3 regions of the Adlercreutzia sp. CNCM I-6215 genome follow, and region 2 is predicted to be linked to each of the others. Evidence: predicted binding sites of a transcription regulator. Region 2 holds the regulator's gene; each other region holds the start of a gene.
The links. Region 2 encodes LexA, which represses DNA repair genes until DNA is damaged. Its sites were predicted from a motif close to CNAACANNTGTTNG; they were not measured.
Positions count from the first base shown of each region.

Region 1 (10,047 bases), on a different contig from region 2:
GCTGGATCTGGCGGCGCGCTACGAGCGGTTCGCCGACTGCGCCGCGTGCCGCCTGCGCGACAGCGAGCGGGGCAGCCGCGACGGCCGTTGGCGGAGGATGAAGGATTGGGCCGCGAACGTGTGGAAGTGGCCTTTCGCGAGCATATACCACTACTTCGACGCGCCGTGCCCTTACGAGAGGGGACGTCCCCTCTCTCGCGGCAAAGTCCAAGCACGCGAACGGCGCAGAACCTGCGCCGTTGTTGCCGCTTTCGTCGTCTTGGCGGCATGGGCTTTTTTCTCATGTACTTCTGATCAGTGCTTTACCGTTGACCGGCTATGGGCTAGCAGCCTGTCATTCCCGGCGTTCGTGCTGGCTGCCTTGGTCGTTTTTCTGGTCATCAGCGAGAGAGAGGAGGTGGGCAATCGCAGAGGAGAGTGCGAAACGGAAGAGGCGTCAGAGCCGTCTGACGAAACGACGTAATGGCAATGTTGTATGAAGGAGCGATACGCATGATTAGGATGGAATTTGCGAAGAGGATCGAGGAGGCTTTGCCGAGACTCGCGTGTGTAACTGCGGCGATCGCCATGGCGACCCTCCTGGCATTGGCCGGATGCGCGACGGAGGAAGCGCCGGCGGGTGCCGAAGCGCCTGCTCCTGAAGCCGCCGAGGAGGCGCCGGAGCAGGACGTGGCCGGAACGCCCGCGGAATCTGAGCAGGAGGCGCAGGCTCCGGAGACGGAGCCTGCGGTATCGGCGCTGGAGAGCTACTCTTGGGATGAGTTGTCGCGGATCTCTGCCGAGATCGCCGCCGCAGAAGACGAAGATGCAGCTATTGAGGTTGCCAAGCAGTACGAGCTCTGCACCCCCGACGGCCGACTCGACGGAACCCAGGTGAAGTCGGTGACTCTGAGCGATGGCACTCAGACCACCGTCCAGATTGTCGGCTTTGCCCACGACAACAAAACCGAGGGTGGCAAGGCCGGAATAACCTTTGTGTTCGGCGATGCTATCGGTAAGGGTTCCATGAACTCGAGCAAAACCAACGCCGGTGGCTGGGAAGCTTCGCAAATGCGCGCCTACCTCAACGGTGACTGGCGTGCCCAGCTGCCCGAGGATCTCGATGCCGCAATCGTGCCGGTGGACAAGCTCACCAATAATGTGGGCGAGACGCAGGACGTCTCGGCGGTGACGGCGACTTCTGATTCGCTGTGGCTGTTCTCAGTCGCGGAGCTCGACGGCGCGATCGAGTGGTACAGAGGTGATAATGGTGTCTATAACGAGGTGCTTAACGCCGAGGGAGTCGAGTACAAGCTGTTTCGCGATACGGCTGATCCCTCGAGACCCAATGAGGTCTTGGAGAAAAATTTCCAGGGTTCTGAGATTTGCTGGTGGGCACGCTCCCCGCGTCCGGCCAATCCGAGCGGCTTCCAGTTCGTGGTTTCTGGTGCCGTCCCCGATGACGACTGGCCCGCTGACACCTCCTACGGCGTGGTTCCCGGCTTCTGCATATAAACCGTCAAACCATCTAGCCTCTCATGCCCATGTGGTATACAGGTGGAAGGGACTTTCGAAGCGGTCGTCTGACTCCATGCTCGGCGTCTTTTTAGGTTAGATGGCCGCTTGGACGCATTGAAGTTTGCCATGGTCATCGAAGGCTCTTGCATGAATGCGGCATTCGGGGTCGTCTGTCTCCGACAACCGCATCTGTAGTGCTTTCTTATGGCTCCCGGCTGGCGCGTACAACATGAGTATGTTGGTTGGGCGTCGCAGGGGTGGTGCAATTGTCCGGCAGCGGCTGCAAGGTGTTCAACCGTGCCAGCGCCCGTAATTTCACTTGCTTTTCACAAACAGATGTTCTAAAATGAGCCCCACTCGAATTTGGAAAGTGGGGCTTATCTTTTGGCTGGCAGGACGCGCATCGTGATGGGGATCGATCCCGGGCTCGCCCATACGGGCTGGGGGGTCATCGAGCAGTGCGGGCCGCATCTTGCGTGCGTGGCCTACGGCTGCGTGGCCACGCCGGCGTCCCGTCCGCTGGCCGAGCGCCTCATGAAGATCCACCACCAGATCGGCGCGGTGGTCGAGCGCTTCCGTCCGGAATGCGTCGGCATCGAGACGGTCTGGTTCGGGCAGAACGTCACGGCCGCCTTCGCCACGGGCCAAGCCCGCGGGGCGGCGCTCGTGGCCTGCGCCGAGGGCGGCCTTGCCGTGGGTGAGTACACCCCGCGCCAGATAAAGCTCGCCGTGGTGGGAGAGGGATCGGCCGAGAAGGATCAGGTGCAGTACATGGTTCGCCATTTGCTTTCGCTTGACCAGCCTCCCGAGCCCGACCATGCTGCCGATGCGCTGGCGGCGGCCATTTGCTATACGACTCACGAGAACGGAAGGCTCGCATGATTGCATTTCTGAGCGGAACGGTAGCGGCGGTGCTGCCCCCGCAGACGGCCTATATCGATGTCGCCGGCGTGGGCTATGCAGTGGCCATGCCCGGTGGCGACTTGGGCAAGCTGGCCGTGGGCGATACGGCCCGCGTGCTCACGTACCTGTCCGTGACGGAGAACGGTATCGCGCTGTTCGGCTTCCTCTCTGAGGAAGAGAAGGTGCTGTTCGAAAAGCTCATCGGCGTGTCGAAAGTGGGGCCGAAGATGGCCCTGGCGGCCCTTTCCACCTTCTCGCCGGCCGAGCTTGCCGATGCTATCGCCTCCCAGGACATCGCGCGGGTGTCCCACATCCCCGGCGTGGGGAAGAAGACTGCCGAGCGCATCATCTTGGAACTCAAGGGCACGCTGGATGCCGGCATGGAGTCGCTGTTCAGCCAGGGCGCTGCCGAGTCCGCGAGCAGCGCGGCGGCGCAGGGGGCTACCGAGGCGCTGCTTTCCATGGGCTTCACCTCCGCCGAGGCCGAAGTGGCCCTGAAGGGGGCCCCCGAGGGCGCGGGCGAGGGCGCGCTGCTACAATATGCCCTGAAACGTTTGGGAAGTCGATAGGAAGTCATGGCATTCGATCTGGACATAGAGGGCATGGTGTTCGAGGCCGCGCGGGACGGCGCTGGCGCGCAGGGCTCGGCGTCGGCGCCGGGGCGCGAGCGCGCGGTGGCCCCGACGCTCACCGAGGACGATCTGGAGCTGGATTTCTCCCTGCGCCCCAAAAGGCTCGACGACTATCTGGGCCAGACGAAGGTGAAGGAATCCCTCGGCATCATGATCGCGGCGGCCCAGGGGCGCGGCGAGCCGGCGGATCATATTTTGTTCTCGGGCCCTCCGGGGTTGGGCAAGACCACGCTCGCCACGGTGGTGGCCAACGAGCTTGGCGCCTCCATCCGTACCACCTCGGGGCCGGCTATCGCCCGCACAGGGGACTTGGCGGCCATTCTCACCAACCTCGAAGAGGGCGATGTGCTGTTCATCGACGAGATCCATCGCCTGAACCGCATGGTGGAAGAGGTGCTGTACCCGGCGCTAGAGGATTTCGTGCTGGATATCGTTGTGGGCAAGGGCCCGGCGGCCCGCTCCATCCGGCTCGATCTGCCGCGCTTCACGCTCATCGGCGCCACGACGCGCACGGGCCTGCTCACCGGTCCTCTGCGCGACCGCTTCGGCGTGGCCTTCCGCCTGCAGTACTACACGCCCGAGGAGCTCTCGCTCATCGTGTGCCGCTCGGCTTCCATTCTGAACGTTGCCATCGACGAGGAGGGTGCGCTTGAGATTGCCCGCCGTTCCCGGGGCACTCCGCGTCTGGCCAACCGCCTGCTGAAGCGCGTGCGCGACTGGGCCCAGGTGCGCGGCGACGGTGCCATTACCGAGGACGTGGCCGCCGAGGCGCTCACGTTCTTCGAGGTGGATCATCTGGGGCTCGACGCTGTGGACAACCGCCTTTTGGAAGTGCTTTGCGTGCAGTTCGGCGGCCGTCCGGTGGGCCTGACCACGCTGGCGTCGGCGCTGGCGGAGGATCCCGACACGGTGGAGGATGTGTACGAGCCCTTCCTCATGCAACAGGGCCTCATGATGCGCACCCCTAAGGGCCGTCAGGCCACCGCCGGCGCTTGGGAGCATTTGGGCCTCGTGCCGCCGGAGGGATGCTAGCCGTAGCTGAGGCAATTTCGACTGTCGTCGTTTCCGTAGGGGGCGACCTTGGCCGCCCCTTTCCGCGGCGTTGACGCTGTCGGGAGGGCAGACCAAGGTCTGCCCCTACGGAGGGATTGGAGGAACAGCGATGTTCGAGCAAGACTATCTGATGCGCATCATCGCGCAGCTTCTGGGGGCCATTCGGCGCTCGATGGAACGGGCGGCCGGCGAGGAGGATCCGGACGGAGCCGCCCGGGCCCTCGATATGGCCCTGGGCGATGCCACCGATCTGGATGGCGAGGCGCTGCTCTCCCTCGCGCCCGAATCGCTGGCATCGGTGCTGCAGGTGTCGGGGGTCGACCCGCACCTTACGGAGTACATCGCCCGCAGCCTCATGCTCTCCGGCCGCTACCACGGTGAGGCGGGACGTGCGGATATGGCCGAGCTCCGGCGTGCCCAGGGTCGCGCCGTCGCTGCCGCCTTCGGGCACGAGTTGGGATCCGACCCCGTCAGCGACGAGGCCCTGGAGGCGCTTATGACCGCAAGTGATGGAGAAGCGTAAATTCCCCGAGGAAATTGGCCGAAGTTAGCGTATAGTTATAGCGCGCTCCCAAAAGGGAGCTGGGCTTCGCGCCCGTATTGCTATACCCGCTCGTCAGACGAGCGGGAGGAAAGAGGAAAGTATCATGGCGGAAGGCACTGTCAAGTGGTTCAACCCCGAGAAGGGCTACGGCTTCATCTCCCAGAATGACGGCGAGGATCTCTTCGTCCACTTCTCCGAGATCAAGATGTCGGGCTTCAAGACCCTCAACGAGGGCGACGCCGTTACCTTCGAGGTGACCGAGGGCCAGAACGGCAAGCTGCAGGCGAGCAACGTGGAACGTATCTAACTTTTAGAAACTGACATGACGCCAAGGGCCCGGGAGCAATCCCGGGCCCTTTTTGCTGCTAGTGGGTATTCCAGGCGAGGAAGGCCCAGGTGACGATGCGAGGCTCGGCAAGGCGCCAGGCGAGTTGGATGACGCCCTTGCGGCCGGGAGCGCCGGCGGTCTCGTTGGGAACGAGATTCGCGGCGAGCCATTCCCGCAAGTTGGCGCGCGCCTGCTCGCGCTCCTCGTCGGAAGCGCGCACGGCCGCGGAGTCGTCGATCATGGTGGCTAGCTTCTCGTAGGCGTCCTCGGGGGTGGCGAATGTATCGTCGCGGGTGCTGTCGATGTAGCGCACCTCTGCTTTGATCCCCTCATTGGCCAAGATATTGAACGCGTACAGGTAGTCGCGTCCGAGCACCGAGGGCAGCCCCACGGCGGCCAGGATGCGCTCGTCGACGCGGGGGGAGGAGCCGGTGGCCAGCGTGATGCACACCCGCCGGCGCGCCACTTCCGTCAGGCGCAAAAGGGCATCGCGCAAATCGGCCGTGGCGATGGAGCGCGAGGCGATGGCCACATCGGTCATGCCCTCGCGCACGCCGAAGGCCGGCCAATCGTCCTCCCAGCTCATACGCTTGGGGAAGACGGTGCGCACGCCGGCTGCGTCGAGCCGCGCCTGCATCTGATCCAGCATGCCCTGGGAGAAGTCGGCGGCCACTACCTTGTGCCCCGCCTCGCCGAGCGGCACGGCCAGGGCTCCGGTGCCGCATCCCATGTCGAACACCGTTTCGCCGGGGCGAATCTCCGCGTATTCCAAGAACTTCTCCACATAGAGGTTCGGGGCGTCCTTGGTGGTGAAGGTGGCGGAGCGCTTGTCCCAGAACGCCGCGTCATCGGCATGGCGCCGCACCTTCTGGAGCTCTTTCCACTCCTCGTTCCAATCCGTTGCGGTGAGCAAGGGTGTAAATTCGTCGTGCATGGGGCCTCCAAGCCGTGTCGTCGGTCGTTCAGCCATTATACTTCTCTGGAACGAAATCGAGATGCGAGGAGACGTTATGCAGGTAGAGCTTCTGTACCATACGCCCGACCCCGAGCGCGCCATCGCCACGGCGGCGCGGCTGTGCTATGCGCCGGTGGGCGCGAGCGAGCTGATGGAGACCATGCCGCCCGAGCGGGTGAAGAGCGTGCTCTCCACCATCATGGGCTCGGGGCACTTCTCCACCCTCGAGCACGCCAGCTACACCTTCGCCGTCGACGGCGTTTCCCGTGCGCTCACCCACCAGCTGGTGCGCCATCGCATCGCCAGCTTCAACCAGCAGTCCCAGCGCTACGTGAAGTTCAAGGGCGAGATTCCCATGGTGAAGCCCGCCACCGTGGCCGCCGACCCCGAGTGCAATCGCCTGTTCGACGAGGCCGCTGCTGCCGTGGCCGAGGCCTACCGGGCGCTCGTCGCGGCCGGCATTCCCGCCGAGGACGCGCGCTATCTTCTGCCCAACGCCTGCGAGACGAAGATCGTCATCACCATGAACGTGCGCGAGCTTCTGCACTTCTTCGAACTGCGCTGCTGCAACCGCGCCCAGTGGGAGATCCGCGAGATGGCGTGGAAGATGCTGGAGCTTGCCCGTCCGACGGCTCCGTACATCTTCGCCGACGCCGGGGCGCCCTGCATCCACGGCACCTGCCCCGAGGGCAAGATGACCTGCGGAAACCCCTATCCGCGCGTCGATCGCTCGCAGCTTTAGGCTTAGGACGACGGTATGACCAAGCAGAAGAGCGATCTGTCCCGCGCGTTCTCTGAGGACGGGGCCATAAAAACCCACGTGGGCGGCCAGGCCCTCATCGAGGGCGTCATGATGCGCGGCAAGTACAACTGGGCCGTGGCCGTGCGCGAGCCGGACGGCGCCATCTACGTGGAGGAGCACGACCTCACGAGCGGCAAGGACAAGAACGGCTGGATGTACTGGCCGCTCGTGCGCGGCTGCCGGGCGCTCGTGGAGTCGCTCATGCTGGGGTTCAAGGCCCTGGAGATCGCCGCCTTGCACGCCTTCGGCGACGAGGAGGGCGAGCAGAAGGCCGCTGCAGAGGCTTCGGCCGAGGCCGTGGACTACGAAACGACTCTGACCGAAGATGCCGAGACGCGCGAGGAAGAAGAGGAGTTCGGCCACCGCGAGATGATGATCTCCATGATCGTGGGACTCGTGCTGGGCGTGGTGCTGTTCATTGTGGCGCCGGCGGCCATCACGAACCTCATCGTGGGGGAGTATGACGACCACACGCTGGCCTGGAACATCGTGGACGGCCTTCTGCGCGTGGCCGTGTTCGTCTTCTACATCTGGCTCATCGGCCGCATGGAGGACATCAAGCGCATGTTCATGTACCACGGCGCCGAGCACAAGGCCATCCACTGCTTCGAGCACGGCCTTCCCATGACCCCCGACAACGCCCGCCAGTTCCCGCGCCTGCACGTGCGCTGCGGCACCGCCTTCCTCATCATGGTCATGGTCATCGCTATCCTCGTGTACACCATCTTCCCTTTAAACGCCATCATATCCGGCTTCGGGGTGCCCGACGGGATGCCGAAGCTCGTGCTGGTCATCGTGGCCCGCATCGTGCTCATGCCCGTTATCGCCGGCATCTCCTACGAGATCACGGTGAAGTGGGCCGGCAGTCATCCGGACAACCCGCTCGTGAAGGTAATTCTGTGGCCCGGCATGCAGATGCAGTACCTCACCACCCACGAGCCCGACGACGCCCAGATGGAGTGCGCCATCGCCGCCATGCAGGCCGTGCTCGCTCGCGAGGATGCCGAGGAGGCGAAGGCGGCAGCAAAGACAGCGCCCACCGCTTCCTGATCGGCGTCGCTGCGCCGCCACCGCTTCCCGGTCGACGTTGCTGCGCCTCCTTCCACCCGCGCCGTCAATAAGCTGTGAAAAACCCGTAGTGCCAGCGAAACCACGACTAATTGACAGAACGTTAGAATTCCCCGTAACTGTTCGAGATGACGGTCCGGATGGGAGCGTGGGAGCATGGAGCCACTGATATCCGCCAAGGATCTTAAGAAGAACTTCGGGAAAGTGGAGGCGCTCAAGGGCGTCTCGCTGGACGTGGCAGAAGGCGAGAAGGTCGTCGTCATCGGGCCGTCCGGCTCGGGCAAAAGCGTGCTCATCCGTTCCATCAACGGCCTTGAGCGCCCCGATTCCGGCGAGCTTACCGTCAACGGCATCGACATGATGGCCAAGAAGGTGAACACGCGCAAGCTGGCCAGCGAGGTGGCCATGGTGTTTCAGGGCTACAACCTCTATCCCCATAAGACCGTGTTGGAAAACGTCACCTTCGCGCCCACCAAGGTGCTGAAGGTACCGAAGGCCGAGGCCGAAGAGGCGGGGCGCGCCTACTTGGAGCGCGTGGGACTCACGAGCAAGCTGGACAAGTACCCCGACCAGCTCTCCGGCGGCCAGCAGCAGCGCGTGGCCATCGCCCGCGCGCTGAACATGCACCCGAAGATCATGCTTTTGGACGAGCCCACGAGCGCCCTTGACCCGGAGATGGTCAACGAAGTGCTCGACGTCATCAAGTCGCTGGCCGAGACGAACATGACCATCGTCATGGTCACCCATGAGATGGGGCTCGCACGCGACGCCGCCGACAAAGTGGTGTTCATGGAGAACGGGCTCGTGGTCGACGAGGGCACGCCGGCCTACCTCTTCGGTCCCGATTCCAACGAGCGCGTGCAGGCGTTTCTCTCCAAGATACTGTGAGGGGGTGCGCGATGAACGTGACGGGCAAAACGGTTGGGGTGAACGGGATGACTGGGATGCGCGGGACGTATCTCACGCGGCGCGGCTTTGTGCGGTTGGCCGGCGCTACCGTGGCGGGCGCGGCTTTGGGTGGCGCGGTGCTGCCGCTTTCCGGCTGCGCGCCTGCGGGCGACGTGCTGCGCATCGGCACGAAGATCGACGTGCCCGGCTTCGGGTTCCAGAACCCCGAGACGGGAAGCGTGGAGGGGCTCGAGGTGGACGTGGCCCGCGAGCTCGCCGCGCGGATCAAGGGCGATCCCAACGCGCTGGAGATTGTGGGCGTGAACGTGACCACCCGCGGGGCGATGCTGGACAACGGCACGCTGGATGCGACGCTCGCCACCTTCACCATTACCGATGCGCGCAAGAAGACCTACGATTTCTCGCGGCCCTACTATATCGACCATATCGGTGTGCTCGTGCTGAAGAAGTCGGGCATCACCGATTTGGCGGGCCTTGACGGCAAGACCGTGGGCGTGGCGCTGTCGGCCACCACCAAGGACAAGCTGGGGGCGGCCGCCGCCGAGGCGGGCATCACGCTGAAGTTCGCCGAGTACGCCACCTATCCCGAGATCAAGATCGCGCTTGTGGCCGGGCGCGTGGACGCCTTTTCCGTGGACAGCTCCATTCTTTTGGGCTACCAGGACGACAGCACCTACTTGCTGCCGACGCAGTTCGCGCCCCAGGAGTACGGCGTGGCCACGAAGAAGGACGGCGAGTATTCGGGGCCCGTCGATGAGGCCATCGCGGCCATGGAGGCCGACGGAACGCTTAGGGCGCTGAAGGAGCGCTGGGGCCTGTCGCTGGTCACGGAGGCGGACGTGGAAGCCGAGCAGGAAGCCGGCGGCACGGGCCTGGGGGAGGGGGATCCGGCCGACGATGGGGCGGCCGCGGAAGGGGGCGCGTCCCGATGACGGAGATCTTCGCGCCCTACAAGTGGGAGGCGCTCTTTGCGCGCTGGCCCGACATCCTGGCCGCCTTCGGCATGACCGCGGCCATCTCGGCTCTGGCCCTCGTTATCGCGCTCGTTTTAGGCTTCGTCTTCGGTGTGTTCGCGGTGTCGCGCTTCCGCATCCTGCGCGCCCTCACGCGTGTCTACGTGGAGACGGTGCAGAACATCCCGCTGCTTCTGCAGGTGTTCGTGCTCTACGCCGTGTTCCCGCTGCTGGGGCTTACCATCGCCTCGTTCTGGATCGGCGTCATCGCTATCGGCGCCTATCACGGTGGCTACATGTCAGAGGTGGTGCGCAGCGGAATCGGCTCGGTGCACCGCGGTCAGTTCGAGGCGGCTAAAAGCCAGGGGTTCTCTCCCGTGCAGACCATGACGCTCATCATCCT
Region 1 covers NZ_CDRVMA010000002.1:255,455-265,501, reverse strand. The annotation lists gene ACW4LP_RS02840 (hypothetical protein) at 1-463, shown strand, start outside; gene ACW4LP_RS02835 (DUF6273 domain-containing protein) at 493-1,494, shown strand; gene ruvC (crossover junction endodeoxyribonuclease RuvC) at 1,906-2,379, shown strand; gene ruvA (Holliday junction branch migration protein RuvA) at 2,376-2,969, shown strand; gene ruvB (Holliday junction branch migration DNA helicase RuvB) at 2,976-4,064, shown strand; gene ACW4LP_RS02815 (hypothetical protein) at 4,195-4,608, shown strand; gene ACW4LP_RS02810 (cold-shock protein) at 4,733-4,936, shown strand; gene ACW4LP_RS02805 (class I SAM-dependent methyltransferase) at 4,995-5,891, opposite strand; gene thyX (FAD-dependent thymidylate synthase) at 5,968-6,654, shown strand; gene ACW4LP_RS02795 (DUF1385 domain-containing protein) at 6,670-7,764, shown strand; gene ACW4LP_RS02790 (amino acid ABC transporter ATP-binding protein) at 7,939-8,670, shown strand; gene ACW4LP_RS02785 (transporter substrate-binding domain-containing protein) at 8,682-9,623, shown strand; gene ACW4LP_RS02780 (amino acid ABC transporter permease) at 9,620-10,047, shown strand, end outside.
Region 1: a site for LexA is predicted at 1,827-1,840, ahead of ruvC (crossover junction endodeoxyribonuclease RuvC). Genes of this name have one in related genera too.

Region 2 (10,047 bases):
CGACGCTGTACCAACTGGGCCTCGCCTCGCTCTCCCCGGCCGTGCGCGCCTTCGGGGGCGACGGCACGGGAATCCCCCTCGTCAAGCGCCTCGCCCTGGCCGCCGGCCCCGATGACCTCGCGGACCGCTGCGAGGCCCTGGGGCTGCCGCTCTCCGAGCGCTCGGCCCGACGCATTCTCGACGGGGCCATCGCTGCGCTCGACCCCTTAACCGAGCGTTTGGCCGCCGAATCGTTCCCGCGGCAGGCCCATCGCCCATCCGAGCGCCGGCGAAATTCTAAGAACGCCCGCTCCCTGCGTCTGGCTCCCGAGGACATCGATGCGCTGAAGCGCGGCATCGGCCGGCTCATGGAGCCCGTGGCGGAAACGTATTATCTGGAAGCGGTGGGCGAGGCGGAGGTCATCGTGGGCCAGGAAGCCATCCGCATCACCGTTCCCATCCGCACGTCGCTCTAAGGAAGCGCGCGGTTGCGCCACTCGGGTGCAACAGGTAGAATATTCGGGCTGAAGGCGCCACGGGCGCCCGCTAAACGAACCACATCCAGAGAAGAACCGCACCACAAACGACAAGGACCAGCTGTGTCTACCACTGAAACCAAGCCCTCCATCGGGTGCCTCAAAGTATCCTCCAAATCGTCTCCCGCCTCCGTTGCCGGCGCCATCGCCGGCATGATCAAAGACGGGGCGTCGGTGGAGATTCAAGCCGTGGGGGCCGGTGCGGTGAACCAGGCTGTGAAAGCCGTGGCCATCTCCCGCGGGTTCCTCTCGCCGGTGGGCATCGAGATCTGCTGCATCCCCTCCTTCGCGGACATCGTCATCGACGGCGAGTACCGCACGGCCATCCGCTTCGCCGTCGAGCCGCGGGGCGCCGCCGCGATCGCCCCCATCGTCGATGCGGCCGCGGTCCATTAGAGGGTTTTGCTATGAGCAACGTCTTCGAGGGAACTCGTTTCTGCATCCACACCTTCGGCTGCCAGATGAACAAGCACGATTCCGAGCGGGTCGCCGGCATGCTGGAGGGCCTGGGCTCGCTGCCCGTCGAAACCATCGAGGAGGCGGACATCGTCGTGTTCATGACGTGCTGCGTCCGCGAGGCTGCCGACACGAGGCTCTACGGGCAGGTCGCCTCCATGAAGAACATCCCCTTGCGCGACGGCACGCCCCTCGACAAGCGCTACATCGCCGTAGGCGGCTGCATCGGCCAGCGCGACGGCGACAAGCTGCTTGCGGCGCTTCCCCATCTCGATGTGGTTTTCGGCACTCACAATCTGGGCTCTTTGCCGGGGCTTCTCCGACGCGCCATCGAGCAGCACGGCCGCGCCGCCGAAGTGATTGAGGGGGGAGCGGAGTTCTCCTCCGCCCTGCCCACGGTGCGCGAGCACGACTGGGCGGCGTGGCTGCCCATCACCGTGGGATGCAACAATTTCTGCTCCTACTGCATCGTGCCCTACGTCCGCGGGCGCGAGAAGTCGCGGCCCCTGGACGACATCGCCGCCGAGGCGCGCTCCTATGCGGAAGCGGGCGTCAAGGAGATCACGCTGCTGGGGCAGAACGTGAACTCCTACGGGCGCGACCTCTACGGCGAGCCGCGGTTCGCGGATGTCCTTCGGGCCGTGGACGCCGCGGGCATCGAGCGGCTCCGCTTCGCGACGAGTCACCCGAAGGATCTCACCGACGAGGTCATCGGGCTGTTCGCCACGCTGCCCTCGCTCATGCCGGCGCTGCACCTTCCCGTGCAGTCGGGCTCGAACCGCATCCTCTCGGCCATGAACCGCCGCTACACCCGCGAGCACTACCTCGGCCTTATCGAGAAGCTTCGCCGCGCCCGTCCCGACATCGCCCTGTCCACGGACATCATCGTGGGATTTCCCGGCGAGACCGAAGAGAACTTCATGGACACCTATCGCCTCGTGGAGGAAGTCGGCTACAGCCAGGTGTTCACGTTCATTTACTCCAAGCGCGAGGGGACCCCTGCTGCGGAGATGGACGACGACACGCCCCGCGAGGTCATCCAGGAGCGCTTCGACCGGCTCGTGGATCTCGTCCAACGCAAGGCCTTCGAGGCGAACCAGGCAGAGCTCGGCGCCACGGTGCCCGTGCTGGTCGAGGGCACGTCCAAGCGCGACGATTCCATCTTGGCCGGCAAGAGCCCGAAGAACCAGACCGTTCACGCGCCGGTGCCCGCTGGTGCGGACGCGACGTCTTTGGTGGGGCGCATCGTGCCCGTGACCATCGAGGAAGCCCGCACCTGGTATCTCTCGGGCACGATCGTCCATGCTTGAGCTTTCCGCACCCGTCATCGCCATCGTGGGGCCCACGGCCTCGGGCAAGACCGACGCGGCCCAGATCGTCGCCGAGCGCCTCGGCGGGGAAGTGGTGAGCGCCGATTCCATGCAGATCTACCGGGGCATGGACATCGGCACGGGCAAGCTTCCCGCATCTGAGCGCCGCGTGCCCCATCACGGCTTCGATCTCGTTGATCCCGGCGAGCCCTACTCGGCGGCCCTGTTCCAGGCGTTCGCCCGGCACTGCATTCGCGATATTGACGCCCGCGGCAAGAGAGCGGTGCTCTGCGGCGGCACCGGCCAGTACGTGCAGGCGACCATCGACGACTTCGCCTTCCCCAAGGGCGACCAGGTGGAAAACCCCGTCCGCGAACGCTGGACCGCCTATGCGGAGGAACACGGCAACCAGGCCCTGTGGGAGGCGCTGGAGGCGCGCGATCCCGCAAGCGCCGCCGTCATCCACCCCAACAACGTGCGGCGCGTCGTGCGTGCCTTCGAGCTTTTGGAGGAGGGTGCCAGCTACGCCGAGCAGAAACAGCGGCTCGCCACCGTGGCGCCCTTCGTTCCAGCCGTGCAATTCGGGCTGGCCGTGGAGCCGGCTATCCTGAACGAGCGCATCGACGCCCGGGTCGATGCCATGGTGGCCGCAGGGCTCGTCGACGAGGTGCGGGGCCTGCTGGCCGCCGGATTCCGCGACGGCGTCACGGCGCCCCAGGCCATCGGATACAAGGAGATCGTCGAGGCGCTGGATGGGAACATCACGCTAGAGGAGGCCGTGCAGGCCATCAAGACGGCCACGCGCCGCTACGGCAAGCGCCAGCGTACGTGGTTCCGCCGCGATAAGCGCATCCGCTGGGTGAACGCCGATGTCGGCGATGCCGAAGCCGTGGCCGCCGAGATTCTTTCCCAGTTGGAAACATTGGACGCCTACCATGGTTGAAGCGGCCCTTCCGGGTCGTCGAGGAGAGCTTCCGCCCCCTCAATTGCCGCCTAAAAGGAGCGTCCCATGGAGTTGTCCTTCGCCAAATTGCACGGTCTCGGGAACGATTTCGTCTTCATCGACGATCGCGACTGCGCTCTTGATCTGACCGACGAGCAGGTGTCGTATCTGTGCGACCGCCACTTCGGCATCGGCGCCGACGGCGTCATCCTCGTGCGGCCGGCTCTCTCGGAAGAGGGAGACGGCTACATGCACTACATCAACGCCGACGGCACCTTGGCCCAAATGTGCGGCAACGGCGTGCGCTGCTTCGCCAAGTACCTCGTCGATCGCGAGCTGGCGGACGTTGCCTCGGGCAGCCTTGTGGCCGACACCCTGGCCGGCCCGCGCCCTATCGCCTTTTCCGTGGATGCGGAGGGGAAGATGACCGAGGCGACCGTGAACATGGGCGCGCCCATCTTGGATCCCGTGCTCGTGCCCGTCGATGCCGCGCCGGACTCCCGCGCGACCGATGGTGCGCCCTATGTGGGGCATCTGCGCCTCGATTCGCCGTGGGGAACCTTCGAATTCGTGTGCGTCTCCATGGGAAACCCCCACGCCGTCTGCCTCGTGGACGATTGGGCGGCATTGCCCGACGAGCTGTTCCCCGCTGGTGCTGAGAAATCCCTCTCGACCCTGCGCATCGATCTTCCCGGCCCCTTCTTCGAGACGCATCCCGTATTTCCCGAGAAAACCAACGTCGAGTTCGCCTCCGTCACCGATGAGGGCATCGCCATGCGCGTATGGGAGAGGGGCTGCGGCGAGACCTTGGCCTGTGGCACCGGCGCCTGCGCCACCAACACGGCCGCCTGCCTCACCGGTCGGGCCGGCAGGGAGAACGATCTCCTGTTGAGCGGCGGCCTACTGCACATCTGCTGGAACGAGGATGGCACGATATCCATGACGGGACCGGCAACGGAGAGCTTCTCGGGAACCATTGTGCTGCCGTGAGCTTCTCCGGCGCTGCTGTTGTGCTATGATAGCCCCCGTTTCACCGGCGCAACGCCGCGCCACGATTAAGGAGTGATGCTCATGCGCCTGTAACGACCACTTGCACCGCCTTCCCCTCATGGGATCCGTCGTTACTTGAAGCAAAGGAGCATGCTATGACCGAATACGAATCCGTCATCCAAAAGGGTCCGGCCACCAAGGCCGAGGAGCGCCGCGAGCGCGCCGTTCTCGTGGGCGTCGAGCGCCCGGGGCTGCCGTGGCCCTTGGAATCTTCCCTGGCCGAACTGGAACGTCTGGCCGATACGGCCGGAGCCGATGTGGTGGCCACGACGACCCAGCGCTTGGACGCGCCCAACCCGCGCACCTTCGTCGGCACGGGCAAGGCCGACGAAATCGCCGAGCTGGCACGGTCGCACGAGGCCGACCTCGTCATCTTCGACGATGAGCTGACACCTTCCCAGCAGGCCAATCTGGAGAAGGTCATGGACAAGTCCGTGAAGGTCATCGACCGTACGGCCCTCATTCTGGACATCTTCGCCCTGCACGCCACCTCCAAGGAGGGGCGTCTGCAGGTGCGTCTCGCCCAGAACCAGTACTTGTACCCGCGCCTGCGCGGCATGTGGGCCCACCTCGCTTCGAACCGCATGGGAGGCGGCGTGGGATCCCGCTTCGGTGAGGGCGAAAGCCAGCTGGAGGTGGACCGCCGCATGGTGCGCAAGCGCATCACGAGCATTCGCCGCGAGCTTGAGCGTCTGTCCGACGTGCGCTCGTTGCAGCGTGAGAGCCGGTACGGCAGCGGCATGTTCAAAGTGGCACTGGCCGGTTATACCAATGCCGGGAAAAGCTCGCTCATCAACCGGCTCACCGGAGCCGACGTGCTCAGCTACGACAAGCTCTTCGCCACGCTGGACTCCACCACCCGCAAGTTCGAACTGCCCGAGGGCCGCGAGGTCACCGTCACCGACACCGTCGGCTTCATCCAGAAGCTGCCCACCACCCTGGTCGAGGCCTTCAAGTCGACGCTCGACGAAATCACCGGAGCCGACCTCATCCTGCACGTGATCGACGCCTCCTCGCCGGAGTTCGAGGGGCAGATCGAGGCCGTGTGCGAGGTGCTCGACCAGATAGGGGCCCAGAGCATTCCCACGATCGCCACTTTCAACAAATGCGATCTGCTGGACGCCGAGACGCTGGCCGGCCTTAAAAGGCGTTATCCGAGCGCCCGGTTCGTGTCCGCCCGCTCTGGAGAGGGCATAGAGGAACTCGTGGGCGCCATCGCCCAGGCCGCCTCGTCCGCCGACGCCAAGCTGGACGTGCTCGTGCCGTACCAACGGGGGGATTTGGTATCGCTGGCCCACGAGCGCTGCCACATCATCTCCGAGAGCCACGAGGCCACGGGCACGCGCCTGCAGCTGCTCGCGGCCCCTGCCTTCGTCAGCGCGTTCTCCCCTTACCTTGTCTCGGACGTCGACGCTTGAGGAAACCACCGCTCCAGAAACGAAAGAGCGCCCCTGCTCCGGATCCTCGCATCCGGAGCAGGGGCGCTCTTGATTGACCGAAAGGGGAGGACTCGCGGCCTATCGGCGCGGCGAAGGCGCTACAGGCGCCGAAACACGGCCACCACCTTGCCGGCAATGGAGCAGTCCGTGGTGATGATGGGATCCATCGTCGAGTTCTCCGGTTGCAGGCGGATATGGTCGGCCTCGCGGAAGAAGCGCTTGACGGTGGCGCCGTCGTCGATGATGGCCACGACGATATCGCCGTTGTTGGCCACCGGCTGCTCCTTCACAACCACGTAGTCGCCATCGTTGATGCCGGCCTCGATCATGGACTCGCCGCGCACCGAGAGCATGAAGGAGGGGGCATCGCCGACGATATCGGTGGGCAGCGTGATGGTGTCGGTGATGTTCTCCTCGGCGAGAATAGGGGAGCCGGCAGCCACGTTGCCCACCAAGGGCACATTGACGAGCTTGCTGTAGGCGGCCGCGAAAGCCGTGACAGGGGAGGGAACCTCCTCGATGGGATAGGTAAGCGCGATGGAGCGGGATTTAAGGGGGTCGCGCTTGATGAAGCCCTTGTCTTCAAGTGCCTTCAAATGGACATGGACGGTGGAAGGGGAGGAGAGCCCCAAACTCTGGCACACCTCGCGCACCGTAGGACCGTAGCCCTTCTCGCGAATGCACGCTTCGATGCAGTCGAGAACCGCCTGTTGCCGCTTGGTCACTTTCTGGGTCATAGCGCATCCTTTCACAAAAGCGTACATTTGTTTGAAAAATCTCTTGACGTGAACCTTTGTTCGCTCTATTATAACTGCGAACAAAGGTTCTACGCAAGAGGTCAGGAGTAAAAAATGGCACGCATCGAATTTTCCATAGCCTTCACGCTCAGCACCATCGCGTCATTCCTCATCTTCTTCGCCTAGAGCGTCGAGGGCGGGTGTCGTGAAGGTAGCAATGTTTTGAAGAGGGGAGCGCGCTAGGTCTGATAGGGTATGATAAGCAATCAACTTATCAAAGTGAGAAGGAGAACCTATGCGCTGTCCTTCCTGTGGCTACCAGGAATCGAAAGTCGTCGACTCGCGATCGGCCGACGACGGCGCCTCTATCCGGCGCCGTCGCGAATGCCTGCAGTGCGGCACGCGATTCACCACCTACGAGCGGCTCGCCGAAAATCCCATTCTCGTCATCAAGGCCGACGGTTCATCGGAGGTCTTCAACCGCGAGAAGCTCATGCGAGGATTGCTCATCGCCTGCGCGAAACGTCCCATCACGCCCGAGAAGATCGACGGACTCATCACGAGCATCGAGGCGGAATTGCGATCGAGTCAGCGCAACGAGATCAAATCGCGCGATTTGGGCGATTTGGTACTGGCCCGTCTGGCCACTCTGGATGACGTTGCCTATATTCGCTTCGCCAGCGTCTACAAGGATTTCCAGAATGTGGAGGAGTTCTCCGAGGCCCTGAAAGAGCTGGGCTGATCCATGGACGTTCTTTTCAAGCAGCTCGACGAGACCCTGGAAGCGCCCGCCTACGCCCGTCCGGGCGATGCGGGTCTCGATTTGCGCGCCGCCGAGGGCGGCACGCTTTTGCCCTTCGAGCGGGCACTCGTGCCCTGCGGTATCGCCTTGGCCGTTCCCGAGGGCTATGCGGGGCTCATCATTCCCCGAAGCGGCCTGGCGGCACGACAGGGCATCTCCATCGTGAACGCCCCGGGCCTCATAGACAGCGGCTACCGGGGGGAGATCAAGGTGCCGCTCATCAATCTCGATCCAACGGAGGTGTTCAATTACGAAAAGGGCGAGCGCATCGCCCAACTCGTGATCATCGCTACCCCCACCATTACTTTACATAACACTTATGAGCTTCCCGAGAGCTCGCGCGGAGCGCAGGGCTTCGGAAGCAGCGGCCTTTCCTAGAAAGAGTGTCCTTTATGACCGATCACCGCGATTCGAAACCCGAAGAAACGCCCGAGCCCCAGCAGCTGGGAGCTCCGGAGACGACTCCCGAAAATCCCCAGCGACCCGAGCCGTCGACGGAGCCCTCGCAGGATCAGAGACGGGCGCTCATCGACGCCGACCTGAAATCCGCCCGCACGCTCTCGACGGTAGCCGCCATTGCAGGTCCAGTCTCCTTCATCATCGGCGGCGTGATGCTGAGCACGGTGGGCCTCGTCTGCGCCATTGTCGGCTTCGTTAAGATCAAGCACGTGATAGACGATGTCGATGGTCGCCAGAAGGTCTATGCCGCCACGGTACGCCAGACGCTTATCTGGGGTCTCGCCATCAGCGCCATTGCGCTCATCGTCAACATCGTCGGCATCGCGCTCATGATGCCCGTGCTCATGGAGGCCATGCAAACGGGAGACTTCACCTCGATCCTCGGCGAGGGCGCCACCATCACCGCGCAGCCATCCGGCGGCAGCGGCAATGCCTGGGGCTAAACACCTTCCATATATGGTAAAATGTTTCAAGTTGGAGGGCTTCTGAAAAGATTGACAAGAAAGGCTGATAATATGGATTATGTAAAATCGAAATCACGATCAACTATACAGGGTTTTCTAGTGGTTCTCGCTGCTCTTTTGACGCTTTCCATTGGAATGGTCGGGTTGGCCGGTTGCTCGGGCGGCACGAGCGATGAAGACGCCATCCGCGCATCGCTCGCGTCCGAACTGGACAGCATCAAAAACATCGACGACGCGTTCGTCAACGAGTTCTCCGAGTCCATCGACATGAGCCAGCTTTCGGTCTACGGCATCGACGGCGTCGAGTTCATGAAGTCCTACCTGAGCGGCTTCGATTACGCGATCGACTCGATCAATGTCGACGGCGACAGCGCCACGGCCCAGATCACCCTTACTTGCAAGAGCTATACCGGCTACCTGCAGGCGCTGCAGACGGCCGTGGACGAGGTCACCGCCGATCCCGATGCTCTTGCCGCTCTCTCCAACGACGAGATCAACCAGAAGATCGGCGAGATCGTCATCGGCTCCCTCGACGGCGTCGAGCTGGCGGCCACCCAGCCCATCACCATCACCTACACCAAGGTCGACGGAACCTGGGAGCCGGCCTCGTCCACCTCGGGCGACATCGCGGCCGCGCTGATGACCAACTAAACGCGCCGTCAACGCGCAAACCCTTTGAAGGGCGCTCCATTGGGGCGCCCTTCTTCTATAATGCCAGGTAATCGACAATGCTTCTCGCGACGAAAAGAGAAATCGAACATGGGTTCCCATACAAAAACGAACAGCGGGGGAGCGACGACTCCCCTCTCCCCTCGCCTCGCTCTTCAACTGGCCGCGCCCCATACCTGGCCGGCGGCCATCATGCCCGTGCTCGTGGCCGCCGCCTGCGCCTTGGCCAACACCGGGTCGCTGGACGTGGCCATGGCGTGGCTTCTGCTCCTCATCTGCATCCTCATGCAGGCGTCCGTGAACACCTTCAACGACTACTTCGACTTCATCAAGGGAACCGATACAGCCGAGGACAACGTGGAGGCCTCAGACTCGGTGCTCGTCTACAACGACGTCAATCCGCGCTCGGCCCTCGGGCTGGCCATCGGCTTTCTGACCGTGGCCTTCCTGCTCGGCCTGTACGTTATTTGGAAAGCGGGTCCTGTCCCCCTCGTCATCGCGCTTATCGGAGCCGTCATCGTCGTGATGTACTCCGGAGGCAAGACGCCTCTCTCCTACCTTCCCGTCGGCGAGGCGGTGAGCGGCATCGTTATGGGCGGTCTTATTCCGCTGGCAAGCTACCAGGTACTCTCGGGCACGTTCACGTTCATGGCGCTCCTTTGGGCCACGCCCACGATCATCGGCGTGGGCCTCATCATGATGACGAACAACACCTGCGATATCGAAAAGGACATCGAGGCCTCCCGCCGCACGCTGCCGGTGCTGCTGGGCCGCGAAAGGGCGCGCGCCCTCTACCATGCCCTCATGGTCGTTTGGGTTCTCGCCATCCTCGCCATCGTCGCCATCTGGTTCCCCCGGGGCATCGTCGTGCTCCCCTTCTTGGCGCTCGGCTGCTACCCCCTCATGATGGGCCTGTGGAAAAATCCGCTCGCGGCGCCCACGCGTATCGGCGCCATGGGCCAGATCTGCAGCGTGAACGTGGCTCTGGGCGCATTCTACGCCGCCGCCCTCCTGCTTTAGGAGCGCCAGGGAATCTGCACGAGATCGGGCAGTCCGTCGCGAAAACCCTCCAGCGAGAAGTCCTTCAGCAGCTCTTCCGGCGTCGTCGGCGCCTCTTCGGGAACAAGTCCCGCCACCGCCGCGATATGTCCGATGACGGCTCGCGGACTTCCGAACCGGGCCAGCAGCTCGTCTAAGGCCGCG
Region 2 covers NZ_CDRVMA010000007.1:75,444-85,490, forward strand. The annotation lists gene ACW4LP_RS06900 (ATP-binding protein) at 1-455, shown strand, start outside; gene ACW4LP_RS06905 (stage V sporulation protein S) at 579-911, shown strand; gene miaB (tRNA (N6-isopentenyl adenosine(37)-C2)-methylthiotransferase MiaB) at 923-2,281, shown strand; gene miaA (tRNA (adenosine(37)-N6)-dimethylallyltransferase MiaA) at 2,274-3,224, shown strand; gene dapF (diaminopimelate epimerase) at 3,291-4,214, shown strand; gene hflX (GTPase HflX) at 4,370-5,692, shown strand; gene lexA (transcriptional repressor LexA) at 5,812-6,450, opposite strand; gene nrdR (transcriptional regulator NrdR) at 6,746-7,192, shown strand; gene dut (dUTP diphosphatase) at 7,196-7,630, shown strand; gene ACW4LP_RS06945 (hypothetical protein) at 7,645-8,154, shown strand; gene ACW4LP_RS06950 (hypothetical protein) at 8,275-8,826, shown strand; gene ACW4LP_RS06955 (UbiA family prenyltransferase) at 8,935-9,864, shown strand; gene gluQRS (tRNA glutamyl-Q(34) synthetase GluQRS) at 9,861-10,047, opposite strand, start outside.

Region 3 (10,047 bases), on a different contig from region 2:
CACATCTTCCAGAATCTGGTCGACGCGCATGAGTTCCAAATTCGCCGCGTCCACCGTGAGCGACAGACGCTCCACCAGCGGATCGACGCGGCCCACGGCGGGCTTGGCCTCCTCGGCGATCTCGTTCACGCGGGTAAGCAGCGGGTCGATCTGATCGGTCACCAGGGCATCCACATGGGCGATGAGGGGATCGACCTGGGCGGTGATCTTCTCCACGTTCTTCAGCGTGGGGGTGAGCTCCTTATGGGCGTCGTCGATGGTCGAGCGCGTCGAGCGGATGGTGAGCGCCAATTCCACGACGAACCATACGAGCACCGCGCCGACGAGCACGTAGATGACGGGCAGCGCGATGTCCACGATCCCTGCGAAATCCATGATGAGCCTCCTTATAATTCCGAAGACCTGACTATACCATTACTGGAGTCATTCTAATTAAGTTGCGCAGGGCCTCCACGGAACGCGTCCGCATAGTAGCCATTCCGTAAACGGAAGTTGACATCGTGTCACACGCGAGCGGCATCGCCAGCGGCACCCGCGCTGGGGCGCCCTCGCCGGCACGTCGCCCCAACACGATGCCTGGCTCGCTGCGCGGCGCCCGCAACGCGGCGGGCGCAACACGCCGAGCCGCGACTCAACTCCCCTGGCGGTCGCGGGCGGCGGCGTCGGTGCGGTAAGCCTCCCAGCCGCGCTCGCCGGGTTGGTAGAAGCAGCCGCGCTCAAGGCCCTCGGGCAGATAGCGCTGATCGACCCAGCCGGCCGGGTAGCTGTGGGGGTACTTGTACTCGCCGTAGTTTTCCGAGCCGGGGCGATGACGATCGCGCAGGTAGTCGGGCACCTTGCGCACCGGGCCGTTGCGCACTTCGCGCAGCGCCGCATCGATCGCGGCCTCGGCGCTGTTGGACTTCGGCGCCAGCGCCAAGTAAATGGCGGCCTGGGCCAAGTTGATGCGGCACTCCGGGTAACCGATGACCTCGGCAGCCCGGAAGGCGGCCTCGGCCACAAGCAGGGCCTGGGGGTCGGCGTTCCCGATATCCTCCGAGGCAGCGATGTACATGCGGCGGGCGATGAACTTCGGATCCTCTCCCCCGTCGATCATGCGGGCGAGCCAGTACACGGCGGCATCCGGATCGCTGCCCCGCATGCTCTTGATGAACGCGGAGATGATGTCGTAGTGCATGTCCTTGTTCTTGTCGTAGGGCAGCGCGCGGTGGGGCGTGGCGGCCCGCACCATGGCCTCGGTGATGGAAACGGGGGCCTCCTTCGTGCCCGGCGCCACCATACCAGCGGCCAACTCCAACGTTGTGAGCGCCCCGCGGCCGTCGCCGCCGGCCAGAGTGACGATGGCAGAAGTGGCCTCATCTTCCAGAGCATAGCAGCCGGCAAGCCCCCGATCGTCGGCCACGGCACGGCCCACCAACTCGGCGATCTCATCATCGGCGAGCGAATGCAGCTCCACGATGCGCGAGCGCGAGATGAGGGCGGAGTTCACTTCGAAAAACGGGTTCTCCGTGGTGGCGCCCACAAGCACCACAAGGCGATCTTCCACCGCGTGCAGAAGCGCGTCCTGCTGGCTGCGATTGAACCGGTGAATCTCGTCGACGAACAGGATGGTGCGCAGGCCTCCCATGACGAGCCGCTTCTCCGCCGCATCGATTTCCCGGCGCAAGTCGGACACGGTGCCCCCGATGGCTGATACCTCCACGAAGGTGGCGCGGGTCGACTCCGCAATGACATGGGCGAGCGAGGTCTTGCCCGTGCCCGCCGGCCCGAAGAGGATGACCGAGCTTAAGGCGTCGTTCTCGATGGCCGCGCGCAGCCAGCTGCCCTCGCCCACAGCCTCCGCCTGCCCGACCACCTCGTCGAGCGTGCGCGGCCGCATGCGCACCGCCAGCGGCGCCACGTCCCGCTTCCGATCATTTTCCATAGCAGTAAACAAAGTATCCATAGCCCGTAATGGTACCACGGAGCCCATCAAAATAATAGAACAAATGTTTTTGGTCGTTCGTCCGATAAAAGAACGCTAGCGATGGCCCGAAGGGCCGAGCCCGCAACCGTGAACCCACTCAGAGGTGCGCCCAAGGAAGCCAGCGAGCGGCGGCGAGGCGCCTCAGATTGCCCCGCCTTCGGGTCAAGCGGCCTTCGTGCCGCGCAGCACCCGAAACAAGGGGCAAGATGGGGCGCATCGCCGCCGCGCAGCGTCGACAGGGCGTAATTGCGATGCAATTACGCCCGCAAAAAGAAGCGGCCCGGCGGAGGGGGCCGCCGGGCCAGAAGGAGGGGGGATGCGACTCTCGCGGAGCCGCTTTCTGCTTTAAAGAGACAAAGCAGGCAAGTGATCGGAGGGGGTTGTCTCACTTGCTGACGTCAGTATAACAGCCACCCTTGAATTCCCTATGATGCACCCATGGTGAACTTGTGGATTCATAGGCTCATCGTTAAGTAATTCTTCACATTTTAGAAGAAACCTCATCAGCGGTAACACCTATCCCTGCCGGCGGGCGAACAGCACGTTGTTCGTCTCGAGCCAGCTCTCCACGGTGCCCGTGTCGAAGCCGTCGGCCGGATCCACCACAAGCGCGTACATTTCCTCCTCGGCAAGCACCGCGTCCAGCGCGTCGGTGAGCTGAATCTCGCCGCCCACCCCCGGCTCCGCATCGGCCAGCAGTTCCATCACGCGGGGCGAGAGCAGGTAGCGGCCGAACACCGCCAGATTCGACGGCGCATCCTCTAGCGCCGGCTTTTCCACCAGCGAGTCCACCTTCCACACATCCTCGGCTACCGGGGCCCCGGCGATGACGCCGAAGCGGCTCACCTGGTCATCGGGCACGGGCATGACCGCGATGACGCTGGCGCCGCCATGGGCGTCGGAAACCGCCTTCATGGCCGGCAGCATCTCATTGCCCGGCACGAGCACGTCGCCGAGCAGCACGTAGAACGCCTCGTCGCCGGTCTTGGCCGCCGCACAGCGCACGGCATGCCCCAACCCCAGCGCCTCCTCCTGATACACGTAGCTGACCGGCAGGTTGCCGACATATTCCACCGCATCGGCATAGGCGTCCTTGCCGCGCTCGCGCAGAAGCGCCACCAGCTCCGGGTTCGGCGTAAAGTGGTCCTCAATGGCCTTCTTCTCGCGGCTGTTGACGATCACGACCTCATCAGCGCCGGAAGCCAGACCCTCTTCCACCACATACTGGATGGCCGGGCGATCCACTACCAGCAGCATTTCTTTGGGCTGGGCCTTGGTAGCCGGCAGAAAGCGGGTACCGAGCCCCGCCGCGGGAATGAGTGCCTTCATCGAGCGCCTTTCTCTTCGTTGTTCGCGTGCCGCCCATGATACTACAGATGACGCGCGCGTCGCCTCTCTCCTTCGTCGAGTTCGCTATACTGTCCCCCATGAGTAAAACGGACGCACATAGCCTCGACCCCATTCCCGACGAGCAATTCCTGGAGGCGCACGACGCCGCCGAGGGCAAACCGGCCGGCGTGCGCTTTTTGGCCTTCAACACCGTCATCGACATCGAGGCCTACGGCGAGACGGCAGCATGTCAGGCGGCCTTCGAAGAGGCCCGGGCGCTCTGCCGCCGCTATGAGCGCCTGTTCAGCCGCACGCTTCCCCACTCCGACATCGCACGCATCAACAGCGCGCACGGCCAGCCCGTGGCCATCGACCCTTTGACCTACGACCTGCTCGAGAGGGCGCTTTCCTACTGCGCGGAAAGCGAGGGCGCCTTCGACATTACCGTAGGCCCGGCGGTGCGCCTGTGGAATTTTCACGAGGGCACGGTGCCCGATGATGGTGCACTCGCCGAGGCGGTGCGCCACGTCGACTGGCACGCGCTCAGATTGTGGAAGACGCCGGCAGCCACAGCGGCCGAGAGCGACGCCGATGCCGCAACCGAGGCGGTGCCCGGGTTCGAGGCAGCGCCCGAACCCAAGGCCTGCTTCGCGCAGCTGGCCGACCCCGATGCCGCCGTGGACGCCGGCGGCATCGCCAAAGGATGGATCGCCGATGCGCTCGTGGCGGCCATGGAGGCCCACGGACTCTCGGGCACCATCGTGAACCTCGGCGGCAACGTGGCCGTGAGCGGCACCAAGCCCACAGGCGACCCCTGGCGCGTGGGCATCCGCGATCCGCGCGACCCCTCCCAGCTCATCGGCGCCGTGCCCCTGGTTGTGGGGTCGGCTGTCACGAGTGGCGTCTACGAGCGCTGTTTCACCGCACCCGACGGCACCTTCTACCACCACATCCTCGATCCGCGCACGGGACGCCCCGTCGAAACCGACGTGGCCGGCGTCACCGTCATCTGCGAGAAATCCATCGACGCGGAGGGCTTCTCTACCACCCTGCTCGCCCTCGGCCTCGAACGCGGACTCGCCCTCGCCCGTCGACACCCCGAAATTCTGCAGGCCTTTTTCATCGCCCCCGACGGCACTATCACCAACGCCCGCTGAGCGAGCTATGAAGTCTTTGTATCGGGGAGAAATCGTCGCCTCCTCGAACCGTCGGAGAACGCTAGACTAATCGTTGCATCAATGAACTAACTTTCCGACAGCCGAAAGGGCGCAATGGCCGAGGTCGCGAACAAATTCAACCTGGACTCCACGTACTTCGTGGCCTTCGAAATGGCCCATGAGGCCCTGCGCCGCGGGTTGGAGCAGGCGAGCGACCTGAACATCACCCAGTACCGCATTTTAACGAAGCTGATGCAGGCCTCGGCGCCCGTAAGCCAGGGGGAGCTCGGAAAGATTCTAGGCATGAAGCCCAATGTGGTGACCCAGGCCGTCGACGCCCTCGTCGCCCATGGGTACGCGACCCGCGAGGCTGGCACGACCGATGGCCGCACGCGGTTCCTCGCCGTCACCGACGACGGCGCCGAGCACGTCGCTGCCGTCAACCAGTCCCTGGTAGAGAGCTTGTACGCCACCTTCCCAACCCAAGATCCCACGTATCGCACCATTCTGGAAGCGGCGGTTGCCGCCGCAGCCCACATCGAACCCCCACTGCACGCTGGGCGCGCTCAACGTTTCCCTGCCACGCGCTCGCTCGTATCCATCGAGCTCATCCGCGCCGAGACAGAGCGCACCCTGCGCGATGCCACGGGCGCGTCGCTCAACGAGTGCCGCATCGTCCAACGCCTCGGCGAGACGGATCATCCCGAACGCGTCGGAACCCTGGCAGAGCAGCTGATGATGTCGCCGGTGAACGCGGCGCGCGCCGTGGATCGCCTCGTGGGCCGCGGCTGGGCCAAGCGCCTGAAGTCGCCTCACGACAAGAAGGCCGTGTACGTGGCCCTCACCGACGAGGGCGTTTACCAGGGATTTCTCATCAGCGCCACCGTGAACGAGCTGGCTGCCACCAAGCTGTGGGTGCGCCTGACTCCCGAGCAGAGGGACGCCATCGAGCGCGTGGGCCATGTGGTGGTGGCCGACCTGAACGCTCAGCGGCAAGCAAAGGAGCAGGCCGCCTACGACCTGCTCCGGGAAATCTAGGCGAGGCTCATCTTGTCCGCATAGACCTTCGCACCGAAGAGCATGGCCACATTTGCCACGACATCCGCCGCGAACCAGCCGCCCAGCGCCGGCAGGCTGATGCTCGCCGCGTTCAGGGCCGAGAACGTGCCGACCGTGAGCGCTGCGACGACGGCGCCGCACAACGCCACCGCCGCGATGAGCGAAAGCTCCAGGCTGTGCCCTGTGTGCCAGCGAGCCACGCAGGCGCACACCACCATGGAGGCCGCCCCCAGAAGCGTGCCGAGGAAAGCCGCGAACCCGATGACGCCGACGACGATGATCGGCAGCCCCGGCAGCTTCGAGGACATGGATCCCACCTGCACCGCCGACAGGATGCCGAGCACCACCACGACCAGACACGCCAGCGCCACGAGCGCCGTCGCCCAGCCCCAGAGAAACGCCGTCAGCGGGCGCGGGCGCACCGCGGGAGCGCCCGCATCGCCCTGCGCCCGCGAGGCCAGCGCGCCGTAGAGCACCGCGCCGGCCGTCGACACGCAAAGCGCGAGGCCAGCCGCGAACAGGAAGGCCACGAAGGCCGAGCCCGTGAGGATAGAGCAGATCACATCGAGCACCGGCACGCCCGAGGCCGAGATGTAGTCGAAGGCGAGCACGCCGGTGCCCCCGGCCACCGCAAGCCCGATGCGTCCCAGCAGCGCAATCACGAGCGCCATGGCATACAGCGCGAGAAACGGCCGCGCCATCGCTTTCATATCTTTCATAACGAACTCCTATCCGTACGCGCGCTCGCGCCCTTACGCCTGGCCGCCGTTGATCTCGTTCTCCACCGCAGAGGTGCCGCACAGATACCCGCCGCAGAAGGCGAGCCCCACGTCCCCCATGAGCGATCCCAGAATCGGGTCGCCGATGTAGCTGTTCTCGCCGCAAGCGCCCCCGGCGGTGTGCCAGCCGGCGTACAGGCCGGGGATCACGCGGCCGTCTGTGCCCACCACCTGCATCTGGTCGTTGATGAGCAGCCCCGCCTTCGTGCCGTACAGGTTGCCGCCGATGCGGCAGCCGTAGAAGGGCGGCTCCACGATTGGGTGCAGCCACTCGGCGGGCATGGGGTACAGAAAGTCGTCCTCGCCGCGCTCGCAGGCGTCGTTCCACTTCGCCACGGCCTCGGTGAGCACGCCCTCGGCGAGGCCCAAATCGCGCTCGAGCTCCTCCAGACTGTCGCGGCGCTTCAGCACGTCGGCGTCGATGGCGTCCTGCACGCCGTGGTGCCAGTCGCGGTAGTGCTCCGGCACCTTCTCGATCTGCTCCAGGTCGGGGGTCAGCAGCTTGCGGCAGTGCTCCTGGGCGAATCCCGCCAGGTGATCCTCGTAGTTCGCGTCGAAGATGATGTAGGAGCGGTGGCCCGGCGGCGTCATCTGGATGGTGGCCAAATCGCCCAAGGCGTAGATGGCGTTGGCGCCGTCCTCGGCCACACGGGAGTCCATGTAGCGCAGGCGGTTGCCGCAGCGGTCGATAGTCAGCCACGGCTGGCGCGAGAGCTGGGTCATGCCGTCGTAGAGGAACCGCGCCCAGGTGCCGCCCTCGGCCTGCCAGTCGACCCCGCCGTCGAAGGAGGCGGAGCTGTTGAACCCGGACACGTCGGCACCCACGCCCAGCCCCATGCGGAAGCACTCGCCGCGCTCCCCGGCCGTCAAGTAGCTGGAGGCGCAGCCCATGGCCGCCGTGGGGATGTACTTGTCCAAGAGCGCCTTGTTGTTGCAGAAGCCGCCCGCCGTGAGGATGACGGCGCGGTCGGCGCGGATGTAGCGCTCGGTCTCGTAGTCCTCGTTCACCACGACGCCCACGATGCGTCCGTCGTCGTCCTGCACGAGGGCCACAGCGGGGCTTTGGAAGTGGAAATCGACGCCGTGGGCGTAGCCGTAGTTGTACATGGCGTCGGTGGCGTCCTTCATCTTCAGCACGTGGTGGTCCAGCGTCGAGCGCTTCGGGGCCACGTACACCGGCACCTCGCCCAGACGCCAGTGCACGCCGCAGTCGGCCATCCAGTCCAGCGACTTGCCGCCCTCGCAGGCGAGCCGGTAGATGAGCTTCGGGTCGGCCGCGTAGTGGTACTCGTCCATGGCCCAATCGGTCAGCGCTTTGGGGTCGAAGGGATAGCTCGGGAAGGCGAACTTCTTCTCCTCCTGGCCCGAGTAGCCACCCAAAATGCCGCACATGCCGGCCTCCTGGGCGTTGCCGCCGGGAAGCCCCATGGCCTCCACGCAGATGACGTCGGCGCCCAGCTGAACCGCGCGGGCCGCCGCGTTCAGGCCACCGCCGCCGGCGCCCACCACGCAGATGTCGCACTCGTAGTCCCAGTTGGCAGGCACGGCCCGGGGAGGGATGGGCGTGGCGTCGTCGGCGGGGAACGAACTGGCGTTGTGCTCGCGGTAGGTGCCGTCGGCGGCGGTGGCGTTGGTAGCGGCGGAAGGCTCGGCGGTCACGGCCGCGGAGCCGTCGGCGGCCCAGTTGCCGCTGCGCACCTCGGCGGCCACGGCCGGCTCGGCGGCGGCAAGGCCCAGCATGGCAGCCCCGGCGGCGGCCACGGCCGAGCCGGTCAGGAAGTCGCGGCGGGAAAGGGCGCCAGCGCCCGTGGTGTTCTCGGCCATGGCTAGGCCTCCTTTCCAGTTAGGGCAGCGGTGGCGTCGGCATCGCTCGCTGCGGCGGCATCTCCGCCGCTCTGCGTCGCCGCGCCGCCAGCCGTCTCGGCGCCGGCGGCAATCTCCGCCTGGGCGAGCGCGTCGGCCACGGCCTGCTTCACCCCGGCGGTCGTAATGGTGGCCCCGGCGATGGCGTCGATATCGGCACTCTGGGCCGCCTCTATCATCTCGGCGTACCGCCCGTCGCGGATGGCCTCGTAGCCGCCGCGGCTCTGGCTCTCCCCTTCTTGGGTCGTTTCCAGGCAGGTGATGCGCCCGTCATCCAGAAGCAGCGTCACCGTGATGGCGCCCTCCATGCCGCGCCCGTGCCCGACATACACCCCGTCGGCGTAGTCGCCTTGGGCCCGCGCCCCCGCATCGGCCGCAACCTCGGCTGCCCAGGGATCGTCGGTGCGCAGGGCCAGCTGCTCGGCCGAGGCGGCGTCCTTCGACCCGGATCCCTCGAAGGACGCCCCGCAACCGGAAAGCCCCAGGGCGAGGGCGGCCGCGCTGCAGGCGATGGCCGTCGTTGTTCGCTTCATGTTCCCTCCTATCATTCGACTGTGCGTTCCAATTATTTCTTCGTGAAAGTTTTCTTTTTCTTTCTTCAATGAACTTTATTTTGGGAATCTTAGCAGTATTTCCCCCGTTTATCAATGCTTTATTGACTCATTTACCAATTTCGTCAATTATTACCAACTTGCAAAATTATGGATATTGACTGAAGAGTTCTACACAGGTATGGTACTTCCCAGCATCAATTTGATGCCCCGCGCAGCCGGTGCGAGTGGGTCAGCGAGGCCTCTTGTGCTCCACCCGCGGCGGGCTTCGCGGCAAGGAAGGCACCGATCCTTAAAGGAGGGATCACCATGTTATTCGACGTGTACGGCCCGAACGCCGGCTTCCAATGGCTCGGCCTGGCGATGGTGCTCATCGCGCTCATTCTGCTGAACGAGTTCGCCCGCCGCACCAAGGCCGGCGGCATCTTCATGTTCTTCGGCGTCTGCGGCGCCATGACCGTCTACTGCCTGGCCGTGGAGATCGGTGCGGCGTCCGGTGCCGAGTGGGCCGTGAACAACCCCACCCACACCGATATGAACAGCTGGTTCCACTACGCCAAGGTGTACGCCGCCACCGCCGGCTGCATCGGCTTCATGATGCTGAAGTACTCCTGGGGCAAGATCGGCCGCTCGCATTGGTTCAAGGCCTTCCCCTTCGTCATCGTGGCCATCAACATCCTCATCGCCGTGGTGAGCGATTTCGAGAGCGCCTTCCGCGCCTTCGGCACCACGTGGGTTTCCACCGAGGGCGTCACCCTGTACGGCGGTTGGCACAACGTGTTCAACGGCATCGCCGGCCTGCTTAATATCGCCTGCATGACCGGCTGGTTCGGCATCTATATCTCCAAAAAGCGCCAGGACATGCTGTGGCCCGACATGACCTGGGTGTTCATCATCGCCTACGACCTGTGGAACTTCTGCTATACCTACAACTGCCTGCCCACCCATTCCTGGTACTGCGGCATTGCCCTGCTGCTCGCGCCGACCATCGCCGGCCTCATCTGGAACAAGGGCGGCTGGATTCAGAACCGCGCCTTCACGCTTTCTATCTGGTGCATGTTCTGCCAGATGGTGCCGATGTTCGTGAACGACTCCGTCTTCGCCGTGCAGTCGGTGAACAACCCGGACGTGAACCTGGGCGTGTCCATCGTCGCGCTGGTGGCCAACATCGCCGCGCTGGCCTACATCGTCTACCGCGCCAAGAAGCTCGGCGTGAACCCGTACAAGCAGGAAGTGTTCGTGGGAACCAAGGACTTCCAGAAGGCCATGGAGCGCCGCGCCGACACCGCCTACCTGCTTGAGACCGAGCCCGCGAGCGCCACGGCCGCCGAGATCGCCGAGAT
Region 3 covers NZ_CDRVMA010000001.1:303,126-313,172, reverse strand. The annotation lists gene ACW4LP_RS01290 (DUF948 domain-containing protein) at 1-375, opposite strand, end outside; gene ACW4LP_RS01285 (replication-associated recombination protein A) at 632-1,945, opposite strand; gene ACW4LP_RS01280 (UTP--glucose-1-phosphate uridylyltransferase) at 2,483-3,295, opposite strand; gene ACW4LP_RS01275 (FAD:protein FMN transferase) at 3,394-4,452, shown strand; gene ACW4LP_RS01270 (MarR family winged helix-turn-helix transcriptional regulator) at 4,567-5,490, shown strand; gene ACW4LP_RS01265 (hypothetical protein) at 5,487-6,230, opposite strand; gene ACW4LP_RS01260 (FAD-dependent oxidoreductase) at 6,264-8,114, opposite strand; gene ACW4LP_RS01255 (FMN-binding protein) at 8,117-8,686, opposite strand; gene ACW4LP_RS01250 (DUF5692 family protein) at 9,014-10,047, shown strand, end outside.
Region 3: a site for LexA is predicted at 1,982-1,995, ahead of ACW4LP_RS01285 (replication-associated recombination protein A). Genes of this name have one in related genera too.